One region of the Ectopseudomonas mendocina genome, then DNA from elsewhere that is predicted to be linked to it. Evidence: riboswitches for the same ligand, from Rfam matches in the RefSeq annotation. Region 1 holds a riboswitch; the other holds the start of a gene.

The links. Region 1 has a riboswitch for cobalamin ahead of C7A17_RS14555 (TonB-dependent receptor domain-containing protein). Riboswitches for the same ligand answer to the same signal wherever they lie in the genome.
Region 2: another riboswitch for cobalamin. It lies ahead of C7A17_RS05700 (energy-coupling factor ABC transporter permease); the one in region 1 lies ahead of C7A17_RS14555 (TonB-dependent receptor domain-containing protein).

What each region holds. Positions count from the first base shown of each region.
Region 1 is NZ_CP027657.1:3,107,579-3,112,055, forward strand. It holds gene C7A17_RS14550 (cobalamin-binding protein) at 1-791, shown strand, start outside; gene C7A17_RS14555 (TonB-dependent receptor domain-containing protein) at 934-2,799, opposite strand; cobalamin riboswitch at 2,885-3,089, opposite strand; gene dxs (1-deoxy-D-xylulose-5-phosphate synthase) at 3,162-4,477, opposite strand, start outside.
Region 2 is NZ_CP027657.1:1,219,722-1,224,198, reverse strand. It holds gene C7A17_RS05715 (TetR/AcrR family transcriptional regulator) at 1-556, shown strand, start outside; gene C7A17_RS05710 (acyl-CoA dehydrogenase family protein) at 553-2,202, shown strand; gene C7A17_RS05705 (PaaI family thioesterase) at 2,216-2,647, shown strand; cobalamin riboswitch at 2,700-2,902, shown strand; gene C7A17_RS05700 (energy-coupling factor ABC transporter permease) at 2,955-3,635, shown strand; gene C7A17_RS05695 (hypothetical protein) at 3,645-4,364, opposite strand.

The sequences.
Region 1 (4,477 bases):
GCGCGCTGCTGCTCGCCCTCTGCGCGCTGGCGCTACCCCTGCCAGCCGCTGAGCGGGTAATCAGCCTGGCGCCTTCGCTCAGCGAAATCATGCTCGACCTAGATGCCGCCGACCTGTTGATCGGCGTGCTCGAAGGGGATGAGCGTCCCGCCGCGCTGGCGCATCTGCCTACGGTCGGCCGCTATGGCCAGCTGGAATTCGAACGCCTGCTGCAGTTGGCGCCTGATCTGATCCTGATCGCGCCCGGTAGTGTGCCGCCGGCGCAACAGGCGCAGTTGCAACGTTTCGGCATCGACCTGCTGATCATCGAACCGCAGCGCCTCGACCAACTGGGCGAGGCCTTTGTGCGCATTGGTCAGCGAGTGGGCCGGGCCGAGCAGGGCGAGCGGTTGGCCACCGAGTTTCGGGCCGAACTGGACGCGCTGCGCCAGCGCTACCGGCGCGAGAGGCCCCTGACGGTGTTCTATCAGATCTGGCATCAACCGCTTTACACCATCGGTGGCGGGCAACTGATCGGTGACGCCTTGCAGGTATGCGGGGCGCGCAACCTGTTCGCCGACCTGCCGCAACCGGCGCCACAGGTCAGCGTGGAGGCTGTGCTGGCGCGTGATCCGGACGTGATACTTGGCGGCAGCAACGCCGAGCTTAGCGCCTGGCAGGCCTGGCCGCAGTTGCATGCCGTGCGCCTGGGGCAGGTATGGGCGGTGCCGGACAAGGGCCTGGAGCGGCCCAGTCGGCAGATGCTGGGCGCCATCGAGCAGTTGTGTGAGCGAATGGCTGGGGCGCGGTAGCGCTTCCAGGCGGTGCGCGTGGCACACCCTACAGGGCGAATCGTTACGGCGTACTGCTTCGCGACGGCTGCATGGATGCAGGAGGTAGAGCGACGCAGGAAGCCAAAGCCGAGTACGCTCTACGAGGGGGTACGCATCAACATTAGAGTTGCGGTGTCCAGGTTACGGCCAGCAGTGCGGTGCGCCCTGCGCTGTTGTAGCCGAAACGGCCATTGGGTGTACTGTAGGTGGCTTCTGCGTAATCCTTGTCCAGCAGGTTATCCAGCTTCAGGCTAAGCCCCAGTTCCTCATTGGCCTGCCAGGCTGCGCGGAGGCTGAGCAGGCCGTAGCCACTCATTTCGATCTCGTTGTCGGCATCGTCGTAGCGACCACTGAGCGCACGCCAGCCGGCTCCGAGCGAGACGTCACCAAAACGGCGGTCGATATCCAGACTCAATGTGCGTTTGGCGCGGCGCTGCAGGGTATGGCCGCTGGCGCGGTCACGTGGGTCGATCAGGGCCAGAGAGAGATTGCCCTGCCAACCGAACAGTTCCTGTTGTACGGCTGCTTCGAAGCCATTGATGCGTGCTGTCTGCACGTTCTGCGGGATGAAGTTCTCGTCCAGAACGATGGCGTCCTCGATCTCGGTGCGGTACACGGACGTCTGCAGGGAGCCCGTGTCGCTGTAGCGGCTGCGCCACTGCAGTTCGTAGCTTTTGGAACGTTCCGGGGCGAGGTCGGGGTTGGCGCTGGCAAAGCACATGCCACCAAAGCAGAAATCCGGGTAATACAAGTCGTTGAAGGTCGGCGCGCGGAAACCTTCGCTATACGACAGGATCAGGTCGTTGGCATTGTTGAGGGGCAAGGTCAATGCTGCGTTCCAGGTGTTCTCGCTACCGAATTGTTGGTTGTCGTCGTGGCGCACTCCCAGCTCGGTCGAGAACGTTTCTCCGGTATAACGATGCTGGACGAAGGCCGCTCGGTTCCAGCGTGAGTCCTCGACGAAATCCGTCGTGCCCTGCGCTCGATCTTCATACCAGTCCAGCCCCAGCAGCAGTTGGTGGTTTTCGTTGAGTGTCAGAGTGTTCAGCCAATTGGCTGCGTCACGATAGGTATTGAATTGGCTGATAGTGCCGCCTGGCTGATCGTTGCCACTGTCGCGCTTGTCTTCGCTATGACCCAGTTCCAGGCGACTGCTCCATACCTCGTTGAAGCGTGCATCGAGGAAGCCAGAGATGCTGCTGAGCAAGAAGTCGGTAGTCGGCAGAGACCCGGTAAAGACATCGTCGTATTCCACCTGTCCGCGCTGTTCGAGCGCACTGAAGCCAATTTGTAGATCGTCGTTGAAACGGTGCGAAAGATTCAGACTGAGTGAGCGATTGCGGTAGGCGTCGTCGTCGCCATTGGCACCGAAACTGTCGCGGGTCGCGTCAATACCGGCTGTCTCATCCAGAGCGGCGCCCAGATGAAAGCGAGTGCGTTCGTCGCCGCCGGAGAGACCGAGGCTGCGTTGGTAAGTGCTGTCGCTGCCAGCGGCCAGGCGGGCGTAAGGCTTGAGACCCAGTCCATCGCCCTGGCGGGTGAAAATCTGGATCACCCCGCCAATGGCGTCAGAGCCGTAGAGCGCCGAACGGGCGCCGCGTACGACTTCGATACGCTCGATCTGATCGGGGGCGAGAAACTCCAGGCTGCTGGTGCCGCTGGAGGCGGCCGCGATACGTTGGCCGTCGACCAGTACCAGGGTTTGTGCCGTGCTGGTGCCGCGCAGGAACACGCCCGTCTGGCTGCCGACACCGCCAGTACGGACGATGCTGAGACCTGGCACGCGCTCCAGCAACTCGGTAACGCTACTGGCCTGCAGGCGTTCGATATCGTCCCGCTCGAAGACGGTGGTAGCCGCAGTAGCCTGCGCTTGCGGTTCGGCCAGACGTCCGGAGGTGACCACCAGAGGCTCGGTCGTATAAGGCTCTGCGGCCAGTGCAAGGCCGGGCATGACGGCGATGGCCAGCGCCAGACGGGACAGTTTCATTCTCTTTCCTCAAAGGTCGGCAGACTTTCGAGGAGGGCAGGAGCAAGCGCGCAGGGCGGCGCTTGACCGTGCTGCCCTCCGCAACACCAGTCGCACCGCCTTGGCCGGTCTCCGGGCTCTCGACCCGCGCCCGCCTTCCCAGGTTGCCCCAGTGGCTGTTGGACGCGGCGCACGCTCAGCGCGTGCAGTCGATTACCGTTGCGGGGGCAGCGCCGGGATTGCTCATGACGAGCGCACCGGCTTCCCGTTTAACACTGCTTGCGCAGCGCACCCTGGCGGAACATGAAGTGCGCGAACCTTAGTGCGCACGCATATGAATGACAAGCAAGCTCCGCTCATTCAACGATGAGCGGGCTTCATGCTCAGGCCTGAAGCAAATCCAGACGCTGACGTACCGCGCGTTCGATGCCGGCTTCGTCGAGGCCGCACTCGGCAAGCATCTGACTCGGTTTCGCGTGCTCGACGTAGTAGTCGGGCAGGCCCAGGTGCAGCATCGGCACCTGGCGGTTCTCGGCGGCGAAGAATTCGCTGACCGCACTGCCAGCGCCGCCCATGATGCTGTTTTCCTCGATGGTCACCAGCAGCGCGTGGTTGCCCGCCAGTTCGCGCAGCAGGGCTTCGTCCAGCGGTTTGACGAAGCGCATGTCGACCACCGTGGCGTCCAGGGTTTCACCCACACGCAGGGCTTCGGCCAGTTGCACGCCGAAGGCCAGCAGGGCGACGCCCTTGCCCTGGCGGCGTACCACGGCTTTGCCAATCTCCAACGGCTCCAGACCAGCATCGAGCGCTGCATTGGGGCCAGTGCCGCGCGGGTAGCGAACCGCTGCAGGACCGTCGAACAGGTGGCCGGTGGTGAGCATGCGGCGCATCTCGTTCTCGTCGCTCGGCGTCATCACCAGCATGCCGGGGATGCAGCGCAGGTAGGACAGATCGAAGCTGCCGGCATGGGTCGGGCCGTCTTCGCCGACCAGGCCGGCACGGTCGATGGCGAACAGCACATCAAGGTGCTGCACGGCCACGTCGTGGATCAGTTGGTCATAGGCGCGCTGGAGGAAGGTGGAGTAGATCGCCACCACCGGCTTGGCGCCTTCGCAGGCCATGCCGGCCGCGAGGGTCACGGCGTGCTGCTCGGCAATGGCGACGTCGAAGTAGCGCTCGGGGAAGCGCTCGCTGAAATCCACCAGATCCGAGCCTTCCTTCATCGCCGGGGTGATACCGACCAGGCGCGCGTCCTGCTCGGCCATGTCGCACAGCCACTGGCCGAACACGTTGGAATATTTCGGGCCGCTGGGTTTCTTCGGGGCGGCGACCGGGGTTACCGGTTCCAGCTTGGTGATGGCGTGGTAGCCGATCGGGTCGGCCTCGGCAGGGGCGAAGCCCTTGCCCTTCTTGGTCACCACATGCAGGAACTGCGGCCCGTCGAGGTCGCGCATATTGCGCAGCGTTGCGAGCAGGGTGGGCAGGTCGTGGCCATCGATGGGGCCGACGTAGTTCCAGCCTAGTTCTTCGAACAGGGTACCGGGCACCAGCATGCCCTTGGCGTGTTCCTCGACCTTGCGCGCGATTTCCCAGGCGCCGGGCAGGCGCGAGAGGATCTTCTTGCTGCCCTCGCGCATGCTGGCGTAGGTACGGCTGGAGATGATCTTGGCCAGGTAGTTGGACAGGCCGCCGACATTCT
Region 2 (4,477 bases), 1.9 Mb from region 1:
CGAGGGCGGTTTCGCTGCCCTGACCATGCAGGCGCTGGCCGAGCATGTCGGTATCGCCACTGGCAGCCTATACCGCCATTTTCGCAGCAAGGGCGAACTGGCCGCCGAGGTTTTCGCCAGCGCCAGCCAACGTGAGGTTGATGCCCTGGCCACCGCCTTGCGCGGGCCGGGCAGTGCCCGTGAGCGGCTGCGTATCGGCCTCGAACAGTTCGCCGCCCGCGCCTGGCACAGCCGCCGCCTGGCCTTTGCGCTGATCGCCGAGCCGGTCGATCCGGAGGTCGACGAGCAGCGCCTGCTCTACCGTGAAGCCTATGCCGAACTGTTCATCGATTTGCTGGAGGAAGGCGCCGCTGCCGGCGAATTTCGCGTCGAGCAGATCGCTCTGACGTCGGCTTGCCTGGTCGGCGCGATTGCCGAGGCGCTGGTCGGTCCCCTGTCACCACCTGCTCGCGCCGCTCGCGAGGCCGGTCAACCCACCCTGGAGCTGGCTCAGGTCAGCGCCAGCCTTGCCACCTTCTGTCTGCGCGCCGTCGGCGCCGAGGAGCCCTCGCGATGAGACCCAGCCTGCATGCCGAAACACATGAAGTGTTCAACCAGGTGCCGAGCCTGGACGGCACCAACCTCTACCGCCTCGATCTGCCGCTGCAGGAGTGGACTCGTCGTTATGATGGGGCCTGGGCCGACGAGCGTCTGAGCGCCTATGGCGCGCTGGCCGGCGGCGCCTTGATGCAGGCAGGCTTTCTCGCCAACGAGAACAAGCCGGTGTTCAAGAGTCATGATCGCTACGGCAATCGCATCGATCTGGTGGAGTTTCACCCGGCCTACCACGAGCTGATGCGCACGGCCGTCGAGCATGGCCTGCCGTCGCTGCCCTGGACAGACCCACGCGCTGGCGCGCATGTCGCCCGTGCCGGCCTGACCTATATGCACAGTCAGGCCGAAGCGGCCAGCGGCTGCCCGCTGACCATGACCTTCGCTGCGGTGCCTGCCATTCGCCTGCAGCCCAACGTGGCCGAGCAGTGGCTGCCGAAGATCCTCGCCACCGAGTACGACCCGCGCAATTTACCGATGGAGCAGAAAACCGGCGTCACCATCGGTATGGCCATGACCGAGAAGCAGGGCGGCACCGACGTACGTGCCAACACCACCCGCGCCTATCCCATCGGCCTCGGCGGGCCGGGGCAGGGCTACGAGCTGGTTGGCCACAAATGGTTCTGCTCGGCGCCGATGTGTGATGCCTTCCTTACCCTGGCCTACACAGACAAGGGCCTGTCATGTTTCCTGCTGCCGCGTCACCGCCCTGACGGCACGCGCAACGCGTTCTACATCCAGCGCCTGAAGAACAAGCTGGGTAACTGGGCCAACGCCTCCAGCGAGGTGGAGTACCGCGGTGCCTTCGCCTGGATGCTTGGCGAGGAAGGACGCGGCGTGCCCACCATCATCGAGATGGTGGCGATGACGCGCTTCGATTGCATGGTCGGCTCCAGCAGCTTGATGCGTCAGGCGCTGACCCAGGCCGCGCACCACTGCGCACACCGCCAGGTCGGCGGCAAGCTGCTCGCAGACCAGCCGCTGATGCAGAACGTGCTGGCCGACCTGGCGCTGGAGAGCGAAGCCGCGCTGGCGCTGTGCATGCGCATGGGGCGTGCGCTCGACCACTCGCATGACGCGCAGGAAGACAAGTTCGCCCGCCTCGTCACTGCCGTGGGCAAGTACTGGATCTGCAAGCGTGCGCCGGAAATGATCTACGAGGCCAGCGAGTGCATGGGCGGCGCCGGTTACGTCGAGGAAACCATCCTGCCGCGCCTGTACCGCGAAGCGCCGGTCAACTCGATCTGGGAAGGTTCGGGCAACGTGCAGTGTCTGGACGTGCTGCGCGCCTTGTCCAAGGAACCGGGCGTGCTCGATGCGCTGTTCGCCGAGCTGGGCGACGGCCACGGTGATGCCCGTCTGAAGGCGCACATCCAGCGTTTGAAGGCCGACTTCAGCGATACCGCCGATATCCAGTACCGCGCCCGCCAGCTCACCGAAGACATGGCCGTGGCGCTGCAGGCCAAGCTGCTGCTGGAAGCGGGCAACGCCACCGTCTCCGATGCCTTTATCGCCAGCCGTCTGGAGGGCCGTGGCCGGGTCTACGGCACCTTGCCGCGTGGTGTCGACGTCGAGGCGCTGCTGGCGCGTAGCACGCCGCACCTGGCCTGATCGGAGGTTCGCCATGCACGCTCATCCGCGTTATCGGGAGCTGGTTGAGCAAGGCTTCGCCGACGCCAATTTCATCCAGGATCTCGGCATTCGTGCCACCGACTGCGGCCCAGGGTGGGTCGAGGCGGCGCTGGATATCCTGCCGCGCCACCTGCAGCAGAACGGTTTCATCCATGCTGGTGTGCAGACCACTCTGGCCGATCATGCTGCCGGTGCCGCCGCCGCGACGTTGGTGGCCGAAGGGCAGACGGTGCTGACCCTGGAATTCAAGGTCAACCTCCTGCGCCCGGCGCGTAGCACGCGCCTGTTCTGCCGCGCCGAGGTGCTCAAGGCCGGGCGCCAGGCCACGGTGGTTGAGGCCGAGGTGTTCGGCGAGGAGAGCGGCCAGAAGCGCCTGTACAGCAAGGCTTCGGTGACCATGGCGGTGGTGACGTTGCCGGCCTGAGCGAGAGCCGAGAGCGGATGGCCAGGCACGCTGTTTTTTAGCCGAGCAGGCGAGTAATCTTGCGCTCGATGGTTCTGCGTGCACGCATGTGACGCGGATGAAAAGGGAACAGGGTGCGGCGAATCTCGCCAATGCCCTGGCTGCCCCCGCAACTGTAAGCGGCGAACGATGCCCTCATGCCACTGACTTCGGTCGGGAAGGCGGGCGGAGTGCCAAGCCGTGAGCCAGGAGACCTGCCATCGACAACGGGCGTTTCGCCCAACCTTCATCCGAATCGTCGCGCGGTGGGCGCGAACAAGGAACTCGCATGCATATCGAACCCGGTGTCGTCGAAGGCGCCAAGATCCTCCTCAGCTACGCAACGGCCGTCACCGCTTTCGGCCTGACCGCCAAACTCGCCCTGGACAGCGTCCGCAGCAACGGTGGTGTCGCCGCCCTGGCTTTGCGCAGCCTGCTGACCACCGCCCTGGTGTTCTGCTTCTTCGAAGTATTCCCGCATCACCCGGTGGGTGTTTCCGAGGTGCATCTGATCCTCGGTTCTACCCTGTTGTTGCTGTTCGGTGCCGGTGCTGCTGCCATCGGCCTGGCCGCGGGGCTGTTGCTGCAGGGGCTGCTGTTCGCCCAGTTCGACCTGCCGCAGTACGGCATGAACGTCACCACGCTGTTGATCCCGTTGTGGGGCATCAGCCTGCTGGCCAAGCGCATCGTTGCGCCGGGTACCGCCTACGTCGATCTTTCCTATAAGCAGGCACTGGCACTGTCGACTGCCTACCAGGGTGGCATCGTCGCCTGGGTCGCGTTCTGGGCCTTCTACGGTCACGGCTTTTCCAGCGAAAACCTGGCAGCAGTGGGCAGCTTCGGCCTGGCTTACATGAGCGTGATCCTGATCGAGCCGCTGATCGACCTGGGCGTGCTGGCCGGTGCCAAGGCGTTGTCGCGTTTCAGCCAGGGGCCGCTGTTCAACGTGCGCCTGCACCAGGCGGCCTGACCCAGTCGTTTAGCGGCGGCGCTGCCAGATCATCTTGCCGGTATTGCTCTCGGTGACCAGATACTGGTCGCTGAAGCGGTAATAGGCAGCGGGTTGATAATCGGCGGCGCCTGCCAGGCGCACCATCAGCATGCCGTCCTGGCTGCGCCATTGGCCGCTGTACTGCACCTCGCCGGGGCTGTCGTAGCTCCAGTCGCTGCCGCCGCCGGCCGAGCGGCTCCACTGCGTGACGCTGCCATCGGCGTTCAACTGCAGGGTCATCACGGTGTTGAACGAAGCGAAGTTGGCGCCGCCACTGTTGATGATCTTCTCGTGCACCCAGGTGCCGACCAGTGCCGAATCCTGAACGCCTGCTGCAGGTGGGGGGGCTGCTGCTTCGCGCTGGAATAGTGTCTGACGTTCCAGTACCTCGCCGTTGCGTGGGTTGCGAGCCGCGATGCTGGTGTTGAGCATGGCATTGGCGTAGGTGGCGTTCATGTTGGCCAGCAGCAGGCCGGACTGTGGATCGCTGATCTCGGCGCGCAGCACCTGTCCATCGTAGTGGCCCTTCAGATTCAGGCGCAGGGTCTGATTCTCAACGTATTGCCCCTCAACCTGATTGCCCTGCTGGCGCAGAATCAGCACGGTCGGCAGGCCGTCGAGCGTGGCGCGGTAGTGACCGTCCAGCTCACCTGCCTGAACGCTGAAGCAGGAAACGACAGCCAGCAGCAGAAGGATTGGACGAACCATGGTAATGACCTCCGACGAGTAGCTCCAAGTCTAGTCTCGGCCGTCGGGTGGTGAGTCCTGTCGCGCTATGTTTTCGTCACCGTATGCAGGCAAGATAGGCGCGTACGTTCAGT